DNA from 4 places in the Pannonibacter sp. genome. Region 1 is predicted to be linked to each of the others. Evidence: predicted binding sites of a transcription regulator. Region 1 holds the regulator's gene; each other region holds the start of a gene.
What was found. The regulator PhoB, encoded in region 1, activates phosphate uptake and scavenging genes when phosphate is short. The targets are predictions, from matches to a motif close to TGTCATNNANCTGTCAT.
Positions count from the first base shown of each region.

Region 2: ugpB (sn-glycerol-3-phosphate ABC transporter substrate-binding protein UgpB) is a predicted target of PhoB. The motif match lies at 2,075-2,091, and genes of this name have one in related genera.
Region 3: ACTIFE_RS13795 (UDP-2,3-diacylglucosamine diphosphatase) is a predicted target of PhoB. The motif match lies at 2,112-2,128, and genes of this name have one in related genera.
Region 4: ACTIFE_RS12690 (esterase-like activity of phytase family protein) is a predicted target of PhoB. The motif match lies at 2,360-2,376, and genes of this name have one in related genera.

Region 1 is NZ_JBHYDX010000006.1:76,020-80,635, forward strand. Features, by position in the region: gene pstB (phosphate ABC transporter ATP-binding protein PstB) at 1-749, shown strand, start outside; gene phoU (phosphate signaling complex protein PhoU) at 785-1,495, shown strand; gene phoB (phosphate regulon transcriptional regulator PhoB) at 1,531-2,229, shown strand; gene ACTIFE_RS06025 (GcrA family cell cycle regulator) at 2,396-2,935, opposite strand; gene ACTIFE_RS06030 (aspartate aminotransferase family protein) at 3,366-4,568, shown strand; gene argF (ornithine carbamoyltransferase) at 4,573-4,616, shown strand, end outside.
Region 2 is NZ_JBHYDX010000046.1:963-5,578, reverse strand. Features, by position in the region: gene ACTIFE_RS20325 (ABC transporter permease subunit) at 1-282, opposite strand, end outside; gene ACTIFE_RS20320 (extracellular solute-binding protein) at 400-1,710, opposite strand; gene ugpB (sn-glycerol-3-phosphate ABC transporter substrate-binding protein UgpB) at 2,227-3,555, shown strand; gene ugpA (sn-glycerol-3-phosphate ABC transporter permease UgpA) at 3,648-4,532, shown strand; gene ugpE (sn-glycerol-3-phosphate ABC transporter permease UgpE) at 4,545-4,616, shown strand, end outside.
Region 3 is NZ_JBHYDX010000018.1:52,644-57,259, forward strand. Features, by position in the region: gene ACTIFE_RS13790 (OmpP1/FadL family transporter) at 466-1,776, shown strand; gene ACTIFE_RS13795 (UDP-2,3-diacylglucosamine diphosphatase) at 2,174-2,977, shown strand; gene ACTIFE_RS13800 (glycosyltransferase family 4 protein) at 2,974-4,035, shown strand; gene ACTIFE_RS13805 (threonine ammonia-lyase) at 4,102-4,616, shown strand, end outside.
Region 4 is NZ_JBHYDX010000016.1:63,017-67,632, reverse strand. Features, by position in the region: gene ACTIFE_RS12690 (esterase-like activity of phytase family protein) at 63-2,279, opposite strand; gene ACTIFE_RS12685 (multidrug effflux MFS transporter) at 2,643-3,842, shown strand; gene ACTIFE_RS12680 (aspartate-semialdehyde dehydrogenase) at 4,173-4,616, shown strand, end outside.

The DNA.
Region 1 (4,616 bases):
AGATCGTCGCGAACAACGTTCAGGTCTATTACGGCGAAAAGCACGCCATCAAGGACGTGAACATCAACATTCAACCGTGTTCCGTAACGGCTTTCATCGGCCCGTCGGGCTGTGGCAAGTCGACATTCCTGCGGACGCTGAACCGCATGAATGACACGATCGACATCTGCCGTGTCGAAGGCAATATCTCCATCGACGGCGAAAACATCTATGATCCGCGCGTTGACCCGGTCCAACTGCGGGCCAAGGTCGGCATGGTGTTCCAGAAGCCGAACCCGTTCCCGAAGTCGATCTATGAAAACGTCGCCTACGGCCCGCGTATTCATGGCCTGACCCGGACCAAGGCCGAACTGGACGAAGTTGTCTCGGCCAGCCTGCAGAAGGCAGGCCTCTGGAACGAGGTGAAGGATCGCCTTGATGAAGGTGGTACGGGCCTGTCCGGTGGCCAGCAGCAGCGCCTCTGCATCGCCCGCGCCATTGCCGTGAGCCCGGAAGTGATCCTGATGGACGAGCCCTGCTCGGCGCTGGATCCGATTGCGACGGCGAAGGTGGAAGAGCTCATCGATGAGTTGCGCGCGAACTACACCATTGTGATCGTGACCCACTCGATGCAGCAGGCCGCCCGCGTGTCCCAGCGCACCGCGTTCTTCCACCTTGGCAATCTTGTCGAGGAAGGCGCAACGCAGGACATCTTCACGAACCCGCAGGACAAGCGTACGCAGGACTATATCACTGGCCGTTTCGGCTGAGTCCTCTGGTCCTCCAACGCGAGAAGGATTTGAACATGTCCGAGCATACCGTCAGTTCCTATGATGAAGAACTGCGCGCGCTGGCCGGCCGGGTCGCCGAGATGGGCGGCCTTGCCGAAGCGCTGGTGAATGACGCCGTGACAGCGCTGCTGTCGCAGGATCTGGAGAAAGCGCACAAGACGATCCTGCAGGACGCCCGTCTCGACGAGTTGCAGCAGGAAATCGAAGCCAAGTTCATCCGCATCGTCGCCCTGCGCCAGCCGATGGGCCAGGACCTGCGCGAGATCATGGCGGCCGGACGTATCGCCAACGACCTTGAGCGCGTCGGCGATCTGGCCAAGAACATCGCCAAGCGCGTCATCGCCATCGATGGCGACTTCAACTCGAAGAAGGCCGCTTTCGGCGTCGAGCACATGGCTGAGCTGGCGCTGAACCAGCTGAAGGCAGTTCTGGATGCCTACACCAGTCACGACGCCGTGGCGGCACAGACCGTTCGCGAACGCGATGACGAGGTGGATGCAATCTACACCTCGCTGTTCCGGGAACTCTTGACATACATGATGGAAGATCCGCGCAAGATCACCCAGTGCGCGCATCTCCTGTTCTGCGCCAAGAACATCGAGCGCATCGGCGATCACGCGACCAACATTGCGGAAAACGTCTACTTCATGGTCACCGGCAACCAGTTGCTGGAAGCCCGCCGCAAGATCGACGAAACCGGCCTTGCCGATCTCGAGAATGCCTGACGCGGGTCCCCGCGTCTGTTTGCTGGAGCGTGTGAATGCCTAAGGTTCTGATCGTTGAAGACGAAGAGCCCTTGAGCCTGTTGTTGCGTTACAACCTGGAAGCTGAAGGTTACTCCGTCGAGTCCTGTGCTCGCGGGGATGAAGCTGAAATCCGGCTGCGCGAAAGCCAGCCGGACCTGCTGCTTCTCGACTGGATGCTGCCGGGCCTGTCGGGCATCGAACTTTGCCGACGTCTACGTGCCCGAGCGGAAACCGAGCGTCTTCCTGTGATCATGCTCACGGCCCGCGGTGAGGAAGCCGAGCGTATCCGTGGTCTTGCGACGGGCGCGGACGACTATGTGGTCAAGCCGTTCTCGATCCCGGAACTGATGGCGCGTGTTCGGGCGATCCTCCGCCGCGCCCGTCCGGAGGTGGTCTCGACCATGCTCCGCGCCGGTGACATCGAGCTGGACCGCGAGACGCATCGGGTCCGCCGCAACGGCAAGGAAATCCATCTCGGCCCGACCGAGTTCCGGTTGCTCGAGTTCCTGATGACCTCGCCTGGCCGCGTCTTTTCCCGTGAGCAATTGCTCGATGGCGTCTGGGGCCATGATGTGTATGTGGACGAGCGGACGGTGGATGTGCACGTCGGCCGTTTGCGCAAGGCCATAAACAGGGGCAAGGTGAAAGACCCGATCCGCACGGTGCGCGGCGCAGGCTACGCCTTCAACGACCAGTTCGCGGTTGCCATCTGATCAACCCGGCCAGTGCCTTGATCCGAGAAAGCCCGTCACGTGCGGGCTTTTTGCTGTGTGCGGCGTTTTTCGCAGGAGATGAAAAAGGCCCGCCGGGCGATCGCTCCGGCGGGCCTTAACCTGGGCGAGGGGACCACAGACTGGTTGGCCCCCTCTGAGATCTGTATCAGGCGCGAGCGAGTTGCTTGCGGTCCTTGTCGCGCCGGCGATCATTGACCGGCTGATAGGCGATGCGGCAGTGATGCGCGCAATAAGGCACGCCAGGATCAGAGTGGCGACCGCAAAAGTAGAAGTCCTGGGTGCTTGGATCGCCAATCGGCCACTTGCAGGTGCGTTCGGTCAGGGTCAGGATTGTTGCCCGCTCGGTGATCGGAACGACTTCTGCCATCGGTTCCACCTGCGGCTCGACGTCGAGCGCGGCTTCTTCCATGGGTTCCATTTTCAAGGCCGTTGCCCCGCGGCTCTGCGCCACCGGTGCCTGTGCCGGACGTGGCGCAGACGGCGCAGCACTTGCGGGTGTGCGGGCCCGCCGCGGCTTCGCCGTCGGCGCAACCGCCTTGGCGCGTCCGGACAGTCCAAGCCGATGCACCTTGCCGATCACCGCATTGCGCGTGATCCCGCCGAGTTCGGCAGCAATCTGGCTCGCGCTCAGGCCATCCGACCAGAGCTTCTTCAGCAGTTCCACGCGTTCGTCAGTCCAGCTCATCCGTCACACCCCGCCGTTTCCGGCTGTAGATTGTAAATTTAGGCAGTAACCAGTTGTTAAGGCGCGCATGCTCCGCGCCCAACGTGGCATATCCAGTATGATTTGGTGATCTACAGCACGAGATGTCGTATCCGACAGACAGGACAGTACAATGGCGGCCAAAAGCGAGGCAAGGAGACGGGGCACATGAACCGGGGACGAAACGACTTTTCCCCAGATAACGCCGCCCCCAGTCCGCGACACTCGGCAGTGGCGGATTCGCGCCAATTGCATTGACAGGCGCAGCGTTGGGCGGTGTATAAACGTCGCTCGTTTCTTGTGCCGCCTGTCACGGGCGGCACAGTCCGTTTTGGCATCCCAATACGTATCCCTGAACCGGAGAGGTTTTCCGGGGCAAGTAGCCCCGACCCCCGCATGAGGAGTTGAGCATATGACGGCGTCGGCACTTTTCGGCACCTACGCTCGGGCGGAACTTGATTTCGTCCGTGGAGAAGGCGTGTGGCTGGAGACGTCGGATGGCCGCCGATTTCTCGACTGTGGTTCAGGTATTGCCGTAAATGCCCTCGGTCATTCACATCCCCATCTTGTCGCTGCCCTGAAAGATCAGGCGGACAAGCTCTGGCATGTCTCCAACCTGTACCAGATGCAGGGTCAGGAGAAGCTGGGACGGCGGCTGACGGAGGCGACTTTCGCAGATCGGGTGTTCTTTACCAACTCCGGCGCCGAGGCGATGGAGGCCTGCTTCAAGACGGCGCGTCGTTTCCATTATGCCAATGGCCATCCGGAACGGATCGACATCATTACCTTCGAAGGCGCCTTCCATGGCCGTACCATCGCGACCATCGCAGCCGGCGGCCAGGCAAAGTACCTTGAAGGCTTCGGGCCGAAGGCTCCCGGGTTCCTGCAGGTTCCCGCTGGCGACCTCGACGCGCTGAAGGCCGTCATCGGTCCGACCACGGCTGCGCTCTGCATCGAGCCGGTGCAGGGGGAGGGCGGCATTCGCGAGATCCCGGCCGAGTTCCTGCGCAAGCTGCGTGAGATCTGCGACGAGGAAGGCATCCTGCTGATCTTCGACGAGATCCAGACGGGCGTTGGACGGACGGGCAAGCTGTTCGCCTATGAATGGTCTGGCATCCATCCGGATCTGATGGGCGTTGCCAAGGGCATTGGCGGCGGTTTCCCCATGGGGGCCTGCCTTGCCACCGAAGCCGCATCCGCCTGTATGGTGCCGGGCACTCACGGCACCACCTTCGGCGGCAATCCGCTGGCGATGGCCGTCGGCAATGCCGTGCTTGACGTGATCCTTGAGCCGGGCTTCCTCGAAGAAGTGCAGCGCAAGTCGCTTCTGTTCAAGCAGCAACTGGCCGCCGTAATCGACGCTTATCCTGAGGTCCTGCAGGAGACACGTGGGCGCGGCCTGATGCTCGGCCTGAAATGCGTGCGTCCGAATACGGAAGTATTGGCCAAGGTCCGTGCCAACGGCTTGCTGGTTGTGCCTGCCGGCGACAACGTGTTGCGCATCCTGCCGCCGCTGACGATCTCCGATGCCGAAATCGGCGAAGCCGTCGCCCGTATTGAAGCCGCCGCCAAGGCCGTCGCGGCAGACGTTGCCGCCGAGAAGGCCGGAGCCTGATACCATGTCCCAGTCCCTGCGTCATTTTCTGGATCTCACCGACTTTGA
Region 2 (4,616 bases), on a different contig from region 1:
CTTCACCGCCAGCACCAGGGCGAAGGACAGCGACAGGAAGGTGACAATCAGCGTGAACACAAGCGTGAACTGGGCAATCCGTAGATACTCGGATGAGCCCAGCACCGTGGTGTAGTTCTCGAGCCCGACGAAGGTGGCACCAAAGCCGAAGGGATCCTCGATGTAGAACGAGGACTGGATCGCCTGTGCCGACGGCCAGTAGAAGAAGATGAAGATGATGGCCAGCTGCGGGGCGAGCAGGAAATAGGGCAGCAGCGGCGAGGAAAACTGGGCGCGCTTCATGGGCTGGCTCGCGGATCTGGCGGGCGTCCCGGCCTCGGAGGGCCGGCAGGACGCAAAATGGACGAGAGGACGAACGGCCGGGCAGGGCCCGGCCGTTGTCTTGGTGGCAGGATCAGATCAGCCGGCGGTCTTGGCGAAGCGGGAGAGGATCTGGTTTGCTTCTTCTTCGATGGTCTTGAAGGCGTCCTCGACCTTGACTTCACCAGCGAAGACCTTGCCGAACTCGCGGTTCATGACGTCGCGGATCTGCGGGTAGAAGCCGAGGCGATAGCCCTTGGACCATTCCCCGCCCGGCAGCATCAGCTGCTGGATGCCGACTTCGGCAGCCGGGGTGGTGGTGTAATAGCCGTCCTTCTTGGCCAGTTCATAGGCGGCCGAGGTGATCGGCACGTAGCCGGAGGTCTTGTGGTACCAGTACTGGATCTCAGGCGAGGTCAGGAACTGGAAGAAGTCGGCCGAACACTTGTTCTCTTCAGCCGGCTTGCCGGCCATGGCGAACAGGGCCGCGCCGCCGATGAAGGAGTTGGTGCCAGCGCCCTTGATGCCTTCCCAGTAGGGCAGGAACGTTGCGCCGAACGGCATGGTGGCCGTCTGCTGCAGGCCGCCGAAGGAGCCCGACGAACCGATCCACAGGGCAACCTTGCCCTCTTCGAACGGCTTCTGGTTCTCGTTCCAGCCTGCGCCGTAGAAGCCGAACAGGTCAGCCTGCTTCCACTCGACCAGCTTCTCGAACATCTTGCGCTGTTCGGGGGAGTTGACGGTCAGCTTTGCGCCTTCCGCACCGTCGAAGCCGTTGTTGTTGTTGGCAAACGGCAGGTTGTTGCGGGAGTGGAAATTCTCGACCATTTCCCACGGCAGGTGCGACTGCACCAGCGGGATGTAGCCGGCAGCTTTCAGCTTCGGAGCGATGGCTTCGAACTCTTCCCAGGTCTTCGGAGCTTCGACACCGGCCTTCTTCAGAGCGTCGGTGTTGAAATACATGATCGGAGCGGAGGAGTTGAACGGCATGCCGATGAATTTGCCATCCTTGTCGGCGTAGAAATGACGCACGCCCTGGATGAAGTCTTCGGCCTTGAACGGATAACCGGCTTCGCGGATCAGGTCCTCGGCAGCAACCGTCGCGCCCTTGGCGTTGATGATGGTGGCGGCACCGGCATCGAACACCTGCAGGATGTTCGGCTGCTGGCCGGAGCGGAAGGCAGCGATGCCCGAAGCGAGGGCTTCCTCGTAGGTGCCCTTGGAAACCGGGGTCAGCGCGCAAGCGGACTGGGCTGCGTTGAACTTGGTGGCCAGTTCATTGATGATTTCGCCGTTGCGGCCGCCCATGCCATGCCACCAAGAAATCTGGGTGGCGGCAAAGGCCGGCGCGGAGGCGCTGAGAAGGGCGGCCGCGGCGACGGCGCCAGCGACGAGGGTGCGGAACGACATGGGACACTCCTTGAGTGGATCGGGCCCGGGATGGTCGGGCGTTGCATGCGCGAATGAGCCTGCAGTCTGGATCTGCCTCCCGCAGGCGGCAGAAGGATCAAGCCGGCTTTGGGTAGTGTTTTCATATGAAACCATGATGTCGCCCGCGCGAAACTTTGGCGACAGTTACATGACGCATTGACCCCATGTTCAAGCTCGCGGATGGCGCTGTAATATAAAGTGCGTTGCCTGAATGTGACGATGGAATACGATGGAATATACTGGAATCTTGATGGCAAGCGATCGCGAATGCGCGGAATTCGTTGGCTTTGCTGCGTTGCATGATGCAACTGGTGCAGCGAGGGCATTGTCGCCGTCATTGAATTGTCGTACAACTTTCATATGAACGACATGCGCAGTTCATATGAAAACAATAAGCAGCGCAGGGGCAAGCAGGGCTTTCAGCTTTCTGGCTGAATGCCCGGTTCCAAGCGCTGTCCGGGCCGGACGGCCCCGCAACTGGGAGCAGGAAACACAATGGCTAAACGTCATCTTCTGGCCAGCCTCGTCGCCGCAGCGGCAATGGCTGGCACTTCGACCGCAGCTTTCGCCGCAACCGAAATCACCTGGTGGCATGCCATGGGTGGCGAACTCGGCGCCAAGCTGGAAGCAATCGCGACCAAGTACAACGAAACCCAGAGCGACTATAAGGTCGTTCCGGTGTTCAAGGGCACCTATCCGGAGACCCTGACCGCTGCCATCGCCGCCTTCCGCGCTGGCCAGCAGCCGCACATCGTGCAGGTTTTCGAAGTCGGCACCGGCACCATGATGGCCGCCAAGGGCGCCGTCTATCCGGTTTATGAACTGATGAAGAACGCCGGCGAGCCGTTCGACCCGAAGGCATTCCTGCCGTCCGTCGTTGGCTACTACACCGACACCGAGGGCAACATGCTCTCCATGCCGTTCAATTCCTCGACGCCGGTCCTGTATTACAACAAGGACGTCTTCACCAAGGCTGGCCTTGACGCCAACACGCCGCCGAAGACCTGGGAAGAGATGGAATCCTTCTCCAAGAAGATCATGGAATCCGGCGCGGCCAAGTGCGGCTTCACCACAGGCTGGGTTTCCTGGGTCCAGACCGAAAACCTGTCCGCTTGGCATAACCAGCAGATCGGCACGCTCGAGAACGGCTTTGGTGGTCTGAAGACCGAACTGACCTACAACAATCCGCTTGTTGCCAAGCACTGGGCCAACCTGAAGACCTGGCAGGACGCCGGCATCTTCCAGTACGGCGGCAAGGGTGGCGGCAACGACGCTCCGCCGAAGTTCTACTCGCAGGAATGCGCCATGTACATGAACTCCTCCGCCTCGCGCGCTGGCGTTCTGGCCAATGCGAAGGACTTCGAGGTCGGTATCACGATGCTGCCGCACTATGCAGACGTCAAGCCGCAGAACTCGATCATCGGCGGTGCAACCCTGTGGGTGCTGCAGGGCAAGAAGGACGAAGAATACAAGGGCGTAGCCAACTTCTTCACCTATCTGTCCTCGCCGGAAGTCCAGGCTCAGTGGCACCAGGACACCGGCTACCTGCCGATCACCCAGGCTGCCTATGACCTCAGCCAGCAGCAGGGCTTCTACGAAAAGAACCCGGGTGCTGACGTGTCGATCAAGCAGATGACGCTGAACGAGCCGACGGCCAACTCCAAGGGTCTTCGTTTCGGCAGCTACGTGCAGATCCGTGACATCATCGACGAAGAGTTCCAGCAGGTCCTGAGCGGTGCCAAGACCGCCGAAGTCGCCCTGGGCGACCTCGACAAGCGCGGCAACGTGCTGCTGCGTGAATTCGAGGCGGCCAACGCCAACTGATCCCTAAAGGATCCAAATCGCCCACGTCCCGGTCGCCTTTCAGGTCGCCGGGACGTGGGTCTTTCTGTCCGTCGCGCGACCAGGTGTCCCTGATGCAAACCAAACGCACGATCTTCCCCAACAAGGTTCTGCCGTATTTCCTGCTGGCGCCTCAGCTCGCAATCACGGGTATCTTTTTCTTCTGGCCCGCCGGCCAGGCGATCTGGCAATCGTTCCTGCGCGAGGATGCCTTCGGCTTCAAGACGACATTTGTCGGCCTTGCCAACTACACTGTGCTGCTCGACGACCCGAACTACCTGAACTCGCTTCAGGTTACCCTGGTCTTCTCGATTTGCGTCGCCGCGCTGTCCCTCGGGCTGGCCCTGCTGCTTGCCGTCTGCGTCGATCGGCTGATCAAGGGCGCCAGCGGTTACACCACGCTGTTGCTGTGGCCCTACGCCGTCGCCCCGGCGATCGCCGGTGTGCTGTGGTGGTTCCTGTTCAACCCGACCATCGGCATCCTGCCGTTCATCATGGAACAACTGGGCTATGACTGGAATCATTCGCTGAACAGCACCGATGCAATGATCCTTGTCGTCGTTGCCGCGAGCTGGAAGCAGATCTCCTACAATTTCATCTTCTTTCTGGCCGGGCTGCAGTCGATCCCGTTGTCGCTGCGCGAAGCTGCTGCCATCGACGGTGCCGGGCCGTTCAAGCGCTTCTTCACGATCACGCTGCCGCTGCTGTCTCCGACCTCATTCTTCCTGATGGTCGTGAACGTTGTCTACGCCATGTTCGATACCTTCGGCATCATCCACGCCACCACAGAAGGCGGCCCGGCGCAGTCGACCAACATCCTGGTCTACAAAGTCTATTCCGACGGTTTCATCGGCCTCAACCTTGGCTCGTCCGCAGCACAGTCTGTCATCCTGATGGCCATCGTCATCCTGCTCACCTTCGTCCAGTTCCGCTATGTCGAGCGGCGCGTGGCTTACTAGGACAAGTCCGTCATGGTCGAAAACAAACCCTGGCTCACTGCCCTCGCGCATCTTGTCCTGATTCTCGGCGTCATCATCGTCGCG
Region 3 (4,616 bases), on a different contig from region 1:
CTGGTCAATGCGGTGGCAGGGTTCTGGCAGGGTTCTGGCCGGAACCGGGTGCCGTCTCCCGTCGGAAAGCGGGATACTCCCTGTTTCCGGGCGGACTTCGCCAAGGGCGGGCGCCCCCCCATCGACCAGGGATTGCTGCCCGACCTGTTGCAGTTCAGCAACGCAAGTGACGAAAATATGTCCGTTCTGTGGAGCTGCGAATTTGCTCAAAAATTAGGCAAGGTGCGAGTTGAGAGTCTGGGCGTTGCAGGAAACAGGGTGAAGCAGAAGAAAACGACGTTATCGGCAGGGGTGACGTTGGGGAATGCGGTTAAGTTCCCGTCATTTTTGCGCTGCAACATGACTAGGCCTGCCCGCGCACTGCTGATTTTGGCAATTGCACTTGTCTCGTGTTTTACTGATCCTCCTTGCAATCGTGAAAGCTAGGCAGAGCGGACACGAATGTTTTTGGGAGGGAACTTGAATATGAACCGTGCACTCAAGGCTGCTGCTCTGTGCGGCTCGGCGCTGAGCCTGATCGCGGTGGCCGGACAGGCCCAGGCGGGCGGCTTCGCGCTGCGGGAGCAGAGCGCTTACTACCAGGGCATGTCTTTCGCCGGCAACGGCACCACCGGCCCGAGCATCTCGTCGATGTTCTGGAACCCGGCGACGATCACCGGCGCAGGCGAGGGGATCACCTTCGAATCCCACAACTCGTTCATCGTGCCGAGCGCGGATCTGGATGCGACCTTCACCAAGGGGTCTATTCCGTGGATCGGTTCGGGTTCTGGCAAAACCGGCGACATCGGCTCCGATGCCTGGATTCCGGCCAGCTACAATGCCTACAAGGTCAATGATGACCTGTTCGTCGGCATGTCGATCACCGCACCGTTCGGTCTGGCGACCAAGCCGAGCCCGGACTGGTCCGGCAAGTGGTACAACCGCTCGTCGGAAGTGTTCTCGGTCAATTTCACCCCAACCGTCGGCTACCGCATCAACGACATGATCTCGGTCGGCGCCGGCCTCCAGATCCAGTATCTGCAGGTTCGCCTGAAATCGGCTTTCCCGCTGTCTTCGACGGCGCAGACGGCCGAAGTGAAGGGCAGCGATATCGGATTTGGCGTGACGGCGGGTGTAACGGTCAAGCCGATGGAGGGCACCGAGTTCGGCCTCGGCTTCCGTTCGGCTGTGTCGCACGAGCTTGACGGCAAATACATCCAGCCGGCCGGCGTGGCGCTTCCCTCCGGCACGCCGTTCCCGGCGATGACCACAGGCATCACTGCGTCGACGATGACCCCTGAAATGGTCACCTTCTCTGTCAAGCAGCGGGTGTCGGATGCGTTCCGGGTTGCCGGCACCGTCGAGTGGACCAACTGGAGCCGTCTTGGCACCATTCACACCAAGCCGAAGTCTGGCACCACGGCAACGCCGGATCTCAAGTTTAACTACAATGACGGTTGGTTCTTTGCCGTTGGCGGCGAGTACGACTACAATGAAAAGCTGACGTTGCGCGCCGGCCTTGCCTATGAACTGTCCCCGATCGACGACAAGATCCGTTCAGCTCGCCTGCCAGACAACAACCGTTACTGGCTTTCGGCCGGTCTGAGCTACAAGGTCATGGAAAACATGTCCCTGGATCTCGGCTACACGCACATCATTCCGGAGAAGACCAAGATCGACATCGGCCCCGGGCATCAGGACTACAACCCGGGCGTTGGTCGCCTGACCGCGAATGTCGATGCAAATGTCAACATCTTTACGGCAGCCTTCCGCTATCGCTGGGGTGGCAAGCTCTGACATGTCTGCTCTGAAGTAAAAGAAAGCCGGCGCATCGCGTCGGCTTTCAGACTGCTGACAAACCCTCTTTGGTCATCCCGGACGCAGCGAAGCGAAGATCCGGGACCGGAGTGCCAAGGTCTCTCCGGTCCCGGCTCAGCGCTACGCTTGGCCGGGATGACGGCAGTGGGGTCGAGGTTTGTCATCAAGCTCAAAGCCGGCGCATCGCGTCGGCTTTTTTTGTTGTCTGCGGTGTCATGAAGGCCATGGTGGCGTTAAGCATGCTGTCATAAAGCGCCGTTTCTTTTCAGGGATTTAGTCAATCGGGCCGACGGAAACCGCCGCATTCCGCTCTCTGTCATATTCCTGATACCTGAATCGCGTCTAAGAGCCTCGTCCTTGACGTGGAGTGCGGACGATGACAGCGCGACCGGAAGCGCGGCACTATCGGGCTTTGTTCATTTCCGATGTTCATCTCGGAACCCGCGGCTGCCAGGCTGACCTCTTACTTGATTTCCTCAAGTACAATGATGCCGAGACCGTCTATCTGGTTGGGGACATCGTTGATGGCTGGCGCCTGAAGCGCGCCTGGTATTGGCCGCAGGCGCATAATGACGTGATCCAGAAGATCCTGCGCAAGGCCCGCAAGGGTGCGCGGATTTTCTATATCCCCGGCAATCACGATGAGTTCCTGCGCGACTTCCTTGGCACGCATTTCGGCGGCGTCGAGGTCGCCGACAGCGTGGTTCATACCGCTGCGGACGGGCGCGAATATCTTGTCATCCATGGCGACCAGTTCGACGTCGTCATCCGCCACGCGAAGTGGCTCGCCTTTTTCGGGGATAAGGCCTATGTCGCCGCGCTTGGCCTGAATACGACGCTGAATTTCATGCGTCGCCGGCTTGGCCTCACCTATTGGTCGCTGTCGGCCTGGGCGAAGCTGAAGGTCAAGAATGCGGTCAGCTTCATTGGTCGTTTTGAAGAAGCCCTGTCGGATGAAGCCAGGCGCCAGGGGACCCATGGCGTGATCTGCGGGCACATTCACCATGCGGCGAGCCACATGACCCATGGCATCCACTATATCAATACCGGTGACTGGGTTGAGAGCTGCACGGCCGTTGCCGAGCATCATGACGGGACCTTCGAGGTGATCCGATGGGTGGAACACGCGAAGCTGGAAACCTCGGACGAGGCGGCCCAGGAGCAGCCCGTCGCGGCATGACCTCCGTTCTCATCGTGACGGATGCCTGGCATCCGCAAATCAATGGTGTGGTCCGCTCGCTCGAACGCACAGCCGAAGAGCTGCAGCGGATGGGCGTGCGTGTCGAGTTTCTGACGCCGCAATTGTTCCGTACGCTGCCGTGCCCGACTTACCCGGAAATTCGCCTATCGTTGACGACACCGGGGCGGGTTCGGTCGCTGATGCGCAAGTTCAATTGCGATCATCTCCACATCGCCACGGAGGGGCCGCTTGGCATTCTTGCCCGTCGTGCCGCGTTAAAGACCGGGCAAATCTTCACGACGAGCTACCACACCCGGTTTCCCGAGTATCTCTCTGCGCGCCTGCCTGTGCCTCTTGACTGGACTTATGGTTGGCTGCGCCGGTTCCACAATGCCGGGCAGGGGTGCATGGTAGCGACCCGATCGCTGGACGACGATCTGACTGCGAGGGGCTTCACCAACCTGATGCGCTGGTCGCGCGGGGTTGATGATGCCGTGTTCCGGCCCTTCGAAGGCAATGTCCTGCCGGAGGATTTGCCGCGGCCGATCTTCATGAATGTCGGGCGCGTTGCGGTCGAGAAGAATATCACCGCGTTCCTGGATCTGGATCTTCCGGGCAGCAAGGTCGTGGTCGGCGAGGGGCCGCAGCTGGAACCGTTGCGCAAGGCCTATCCGGATGTGCTGTTTACCGGCGCCAAGGTTGGTGAGGATCTGGCTCGCCACTATGCTGCAGCCGATGTTTTCGTCTTTCCGTCGCTGACGGATACCTTCGGCAATGTCCTGCTTGAGGCGCTGGCCTGCGGTGTCCCTGTCGCAGCCTATCCCGTGATGGGCCCGCTGGATGTGATCGGTGAGAGCGGGGCAGGGGTTCTCTCGCACGACCTGCGCGAGGCGGCCCTTGCAGCCCTTGATATTCCACGGGATTACTGCCGCCAGGTGGCGCAGGGCTACTCCTGGGCCAACAGTTCTCGCCAGTTTCTCGAGAACGCCGAACTGGCCCATGCAAGGCAGATCGCTGGGCACAGCTCTGCAGCGGATACATCGGCTGCAGCTGAATAGCACCGGGCCGCTTGTGAAGGGGGCACCTTGCTGCTACCGCTGAACAGCGCAACGGAGACCCCTCAGATGTTGGACCTGCCGAGCTACGAGACTGTGCTTGCGGCCCGTGACCGGCTTGCAGGCCACGCGGTTGTGACCCCGCTGTTGCGGTTCCCTGTGCTTGATGCGGCGGCGGGGCGTCCTGTTCTGGTGAAGCCTGAAGTTCTGCAGCGCACCGGATCCTTCAAGTTTCGCGGTGCTTTCAATCGTCTGTCGATGATCCCTTTCGATCAGCGGTCGTCCGGTGTTGTGGCTTGTTCCTCAGGCAATCATGCGCAAGGCGTTGCAGAAGCCGCCCGCATCCTTGGGCTTGCGGCGACGATTGTGATGCCTGACGACGCACCGTCCATCAAACTGCAGCGGACGCGGGACTATGGCGCACAGGTGATCACCTATCGCCGGGGTGTGGATGACCGGGATGCGATTGCCTCGGACATCTGCGAACGGACCGGGGCCACGTTCGTGCATCCCTACAATGATGCCGGCGTCATTTCCGGGCAGGGAACCGTCGGTCTCGAGATCGGTGCGCAGGCGAGGGCGCT
Region 4 (4,616 bases), on a different contig from region 1:
CCCCAAGCAAAAAGCCCGGGCGCTCACGCACCCGGGCTTTTCTCATTCAACGATGAACCGGATCAGTTCAGCTTGGCAGCATCGCCGAGCATGAGGATCTTGGTCTCGCCCGGGGCGTCATCGACGCCGTCGTTGTCGGTGACGAGGATCATCTTGCCATCGGCGGTCACGGTGAAGCCTTCCGGCTTGTCAAGCAGCCAGCCATTGCCTTCGGCGAGCGCCGGCAGCACGTCCAGCTTCACGGCCTTGGTCACCACCGGCAGCGTCTCGCCCGCCTTGGCCGGGGTCACGCCGGCCAGGTCAATGACGGTGATCTGCTTGATGGCAGCCATCTCGCCGCCCTGGTTGTCGCGCTCCAGCACGGCAAAACGCTCGCCGCCCAGATGCGTGATTTCCGACAGGCCGACCCAGCCGCCAGCCGGGCTCTTGGCCTTGTCGAGCGGGTAATGGACGAAGCCCCAGGACTTGTCAGCCGGGTTGTACAGCGCCAGTTTGACCATGCCCTTCGGGTCATCGCCCCACTCGCGCTGCACGGCGACGATCACCATCGTCTTGCCATCGCGTTCGAATTCGGCAACGCCTTCAAAGGCAAAGCGCTTGGACTGGGCGACAACCGCGTCCGGCAGGGCGATCTCTTCGAGCACCTTGCCATTGGCATCCGTCTTCACCAGAAGATGCGGAATGCCTTCCTTTTCCGGGTTGCCCTCGCTGGCCAGCCAGAAGCCGCCATCCTTGGCAAGCGCGATGCCTTCCAGGTCGAACTTCTTCGGCGTGCCGCCGGTGACGTTGACATAGGAGACGATCTCGACCGGCTGCTTGGACACGTCCAGCGTGAAGATGCGGGCCTTGTCGTAGAAGCTGTCGGAGACGGCATAGACCTTGTTCGGATCGGTCTTGTCAGCGGCCAGCGCAGACAAGGCACCCCAGCCGATCGGTGCGCCGGTTTCCGGGTCCTTCACCGACACGATGGACGGATAGGCCGGCTTGGCCGCACCGAACTCATAGAGACCGACCTGGGCGCGCACCGGAGCTTCCGCATCATCCACCTCGTTTGCAACCACGAACAGGTTGCGCGAAGGGATGGTCAAGACCCCTTCCGGACCGACGTGTGTCGGCAGCACCTGCACGAATTCAGGCGCAGCGCCGGTGTCCTTGTAGACCGAAACCATGTTGGCGCGTTCAGAATTGATGAAGAAGTATGTCTGACCGCCAAAGGTGCCAACGGCAACGCCTTCCGGCTCATTGCCCTTCTTGGAGGCACGCTTGGCCGGATAGTGGCCATGCGCCATGGCGATGTGTTCCAGCTGGTTGCCGCTGTCGAACAGCACTTCACCCTTGGTATTGAAGATGGTGAAGCCACGCGAACCGCCTTCATAATCGCCTTCATTGGCGGTGATGAAACGGTCATTGTCGAGCCAGGCAACCGCGTCCGGCTCGCGCTTGACGTTTTCGGTGTTGCCCGAGGCGTCTGAGCTGACGCCCTTTGCGACCGGAACCGCTTCCGCGCTGGCGGTCCCGGCGGAGAAGTGCCCCGTCACCTTGCCGGAAGCCAGATCGATCAGGGCGAGATGATTGTTTTCCTGCAGCGTTACGACAGCCACGTTGGCCGCGTTGATGGCGACGTATTCCGGCTCCGGATCTTCACCTGCCACATCAGCCAGACCCGTCATCTCGACGATGCGGGTGGCGTCGCAATTGACCGGCTTGCCGTCGGCGTCGAGATCGAGGATCGCGACATGGCCGGCCGGCATCTGCGGAAGCGCGCCCTTGTTCAGCTCTTCGTCACGCTCGTTTTCGATCGCAATGGCGAGGAACTTGCCATCCGGCGAGATCCCGACCGAGTCCGGCTGCCCCTTGACGTCACAGGTGGCGACAATCGCCTGGGTCGCCAGGTCGACAACAGCAACATGGCCTGACGGCTTGACGTAGCTCTCGCTGGTGTTCACGCCAGCCAGGGCAAACTTGGCCGAAGTGGTAACGGAGGTCGGCTCGCCGCCCATGTCGATGCGGCCGGCCGGCTTGGGTGCGGACGCGGTGGAGACGTCGACAAAGACCAGGGAGCTGGACGGGCTGTCGGTGAAGATCAGCGTCATGCCGTCCTTGGTCGCGGTCACGATCTCGGCAGACGTCTGCGTCGCCGGATCAACGCCCTCGCCGAGGGTCTTGTAGACGGGCATCGTCGCGATACGGCTGAAGAATGCGTCCGCGGCGTTGGCTGTGCCGGCGGTTGCAACGAGGAAGCTGAGGCTGGCCAGAAGCTGGCCGCGCAGAGAACCCATGAGTGCCTCCAATATGTGAGAAAAATTACAATGCGGGAGGCACGCTAGTTGAGGTTTGATGCATCCGACGTGACACTCCGATGAATCTTCCGTGACACGCCGCAACAATCTCCGGTTTAGCCAACGCGGGACATCGCGCTTTCAAAACCGCGAAAAACAACGATCCCTGAGCGCATGAGACCCTGGGATACAAGTGCCTGTCGCCAGAGCAAACCGCCGCAGCGGCAGTCGTTGCATTGCAACACCTCAAACGAAAACGGCGGAAGCCTGCGGTTTCCGGTCGACAAGCGCGGCCATTTAGCCCTTCATGAGACACCGGCCGTTTCGGCTCCCGCCTGTTCCCCGTTTGACGGACCCTCACACATGCAAATCAGCTTTGCTCGCTCGGCGATCGTGCTCGGGCTACTGGCCTGCGTTGGCCCCTTCGCGGTGGATCTCTATTTGCCAGCCCTGCCACAGATCGCCGACGATCTCGGCACAACCATTGCCGCCGCCCAGTTCACCTTCACCGCCTACTTCCTCGCCTTCGGCATCGCCCAGCTGGTCTATGGCCCGCTGGCCGACTGGGTTGGCCGCAAGCCGCCGATCTATGCCGGTCTTGTCATCTTCATCGCCGGCTCGGCTGTCTGCGCCTTTGCGCCGGATATCCTCTGGCTTACCGTCGGCCGCTTCATTCAGGCGCTTGGCGCCGCTGCAGTCATGGTGATCCCGCGCGCGGTGATCCGCGACCTGCACACCGGCGCAGATGCAACCCGGCTGATGGCCCTGATCATGCTTGTGATCAGCATATCGCCGATGCTCGCCCCGCTGACCGGATCGGCAATCATCGCGGTTGGCAGCTGGCGGCTGATCTTCCTGGCATTGGCGGGCGCCGCCATCGTCGCGATGGCTTTGACCGCGTTCCAGCTGCCCGAAACCCTGGCACCGGACAAGCGCGTGCCCTTGCGTGGCGGCGCAATGCTGCGCGGATGCCTGGACCTTTTGAAGGATGGCCGTTTCCTCGGGCTCACCTTCATCGGCGGCTTCGGCATGGCGAGCTTCTTCGTCTTCATCGCCTCGGCCGCCTTTGTCTACATGTCGCACTACGGCCTGTCGCCCATCGGCTTCAGCCTGGCCTTTGCACTCAATGCCATCGGCTTCTTTGCTACCTCACAGTTGGCCGCCGGCTTGGGCCAGCGCTTCGGCATGGCCCGCGCGGCCTTCTTCGCTGTGCTCGGCTTTGCCGCAACGGCCTGCCTGCTGCTGGTGCTGGTTGCCCTCGGCAATGACAGCCTCTGGCTGGTCATGGCGCTGCTGTTCCTCGGCAATGCCTTCTTGGGCCTCGTCATTGCTCCCACCATGGTGATGGCACTCGACGATCACGGCGAGAACGCCGGCCTTGCCTCTTCGCTTGGCGGCACGCTGCAGATGGTGGCTGGCGGACTGATGATCGTGGCGAGCAGTCCGTTCTTTGACGGCACGGTTCTCCCGATGGTCGCAGCCATCGCGCTGTGCTCGGTGCTCTCTCTCGTCTTCGCCGCAGTGACCCTCGGCCCTGACCTGAAACACAGTGCCCCGGCCTGACGGCCGGGTCGCCATCCCGCACCGCGCAATGAAATATTGACAAGATGGGGGTTCCGGGTCACAACCTTGCCCGGTCTGGGACAGGAAAGACGAGTTATGAGCATTCGGCACGCAGCCGACATGACGGGCATGATGACGATGGCAACCGCCGTCGCTGCTCGCGCTCGCACGCTCGTCACCGCCGCTAAACTCACCAAAACGACCACCAAAACTACCCGTTGATGGTGCCTCTCGTCCCGCGCTCCCCCGGGATGGTGGGGTGCCAGAGAGCCAGGCAGGCGTGAGACTTCACGGTGCCAGGTCTCGGGGAGACGGACGAGGAACAAGATCATGGGTTACAAGGTTGCGATTGTTGGCGCCACGGGCAATGTGGGCCGCGAAATGCTGGACATTCTGGCCGAGCGCGGGTTCCCGGCCGACGAAGTCGTCGCTCTCGCCTCGCGCCGGTCGCTTGGCACGGAAGTATCCTTTGGCGACAAGACGCTGAAGGTCCAGGCGCTCGAAAACTACGACTTCTCCGACACCGACATCTGCCTCATGTCCGCCGGCGGCACTGTCGCCAAGGAGTGGGCGCCGAAGATCGGTGCCAAGGGCTGCGTTGTCATCGACAACTCCTCCGCCTGGCGCTACGACGCGGACGTCCCGCTGATCGTTCCGGAAGTGAATGCCGATGCCATCACCGGCTTCACCAAGAAGAACATCATCGCCAACCCGAACTGCTCGACGGCCCAGCTCGTTGTCGCCCTGAAGCCGTTGCATGAAGCAGCCGGCATC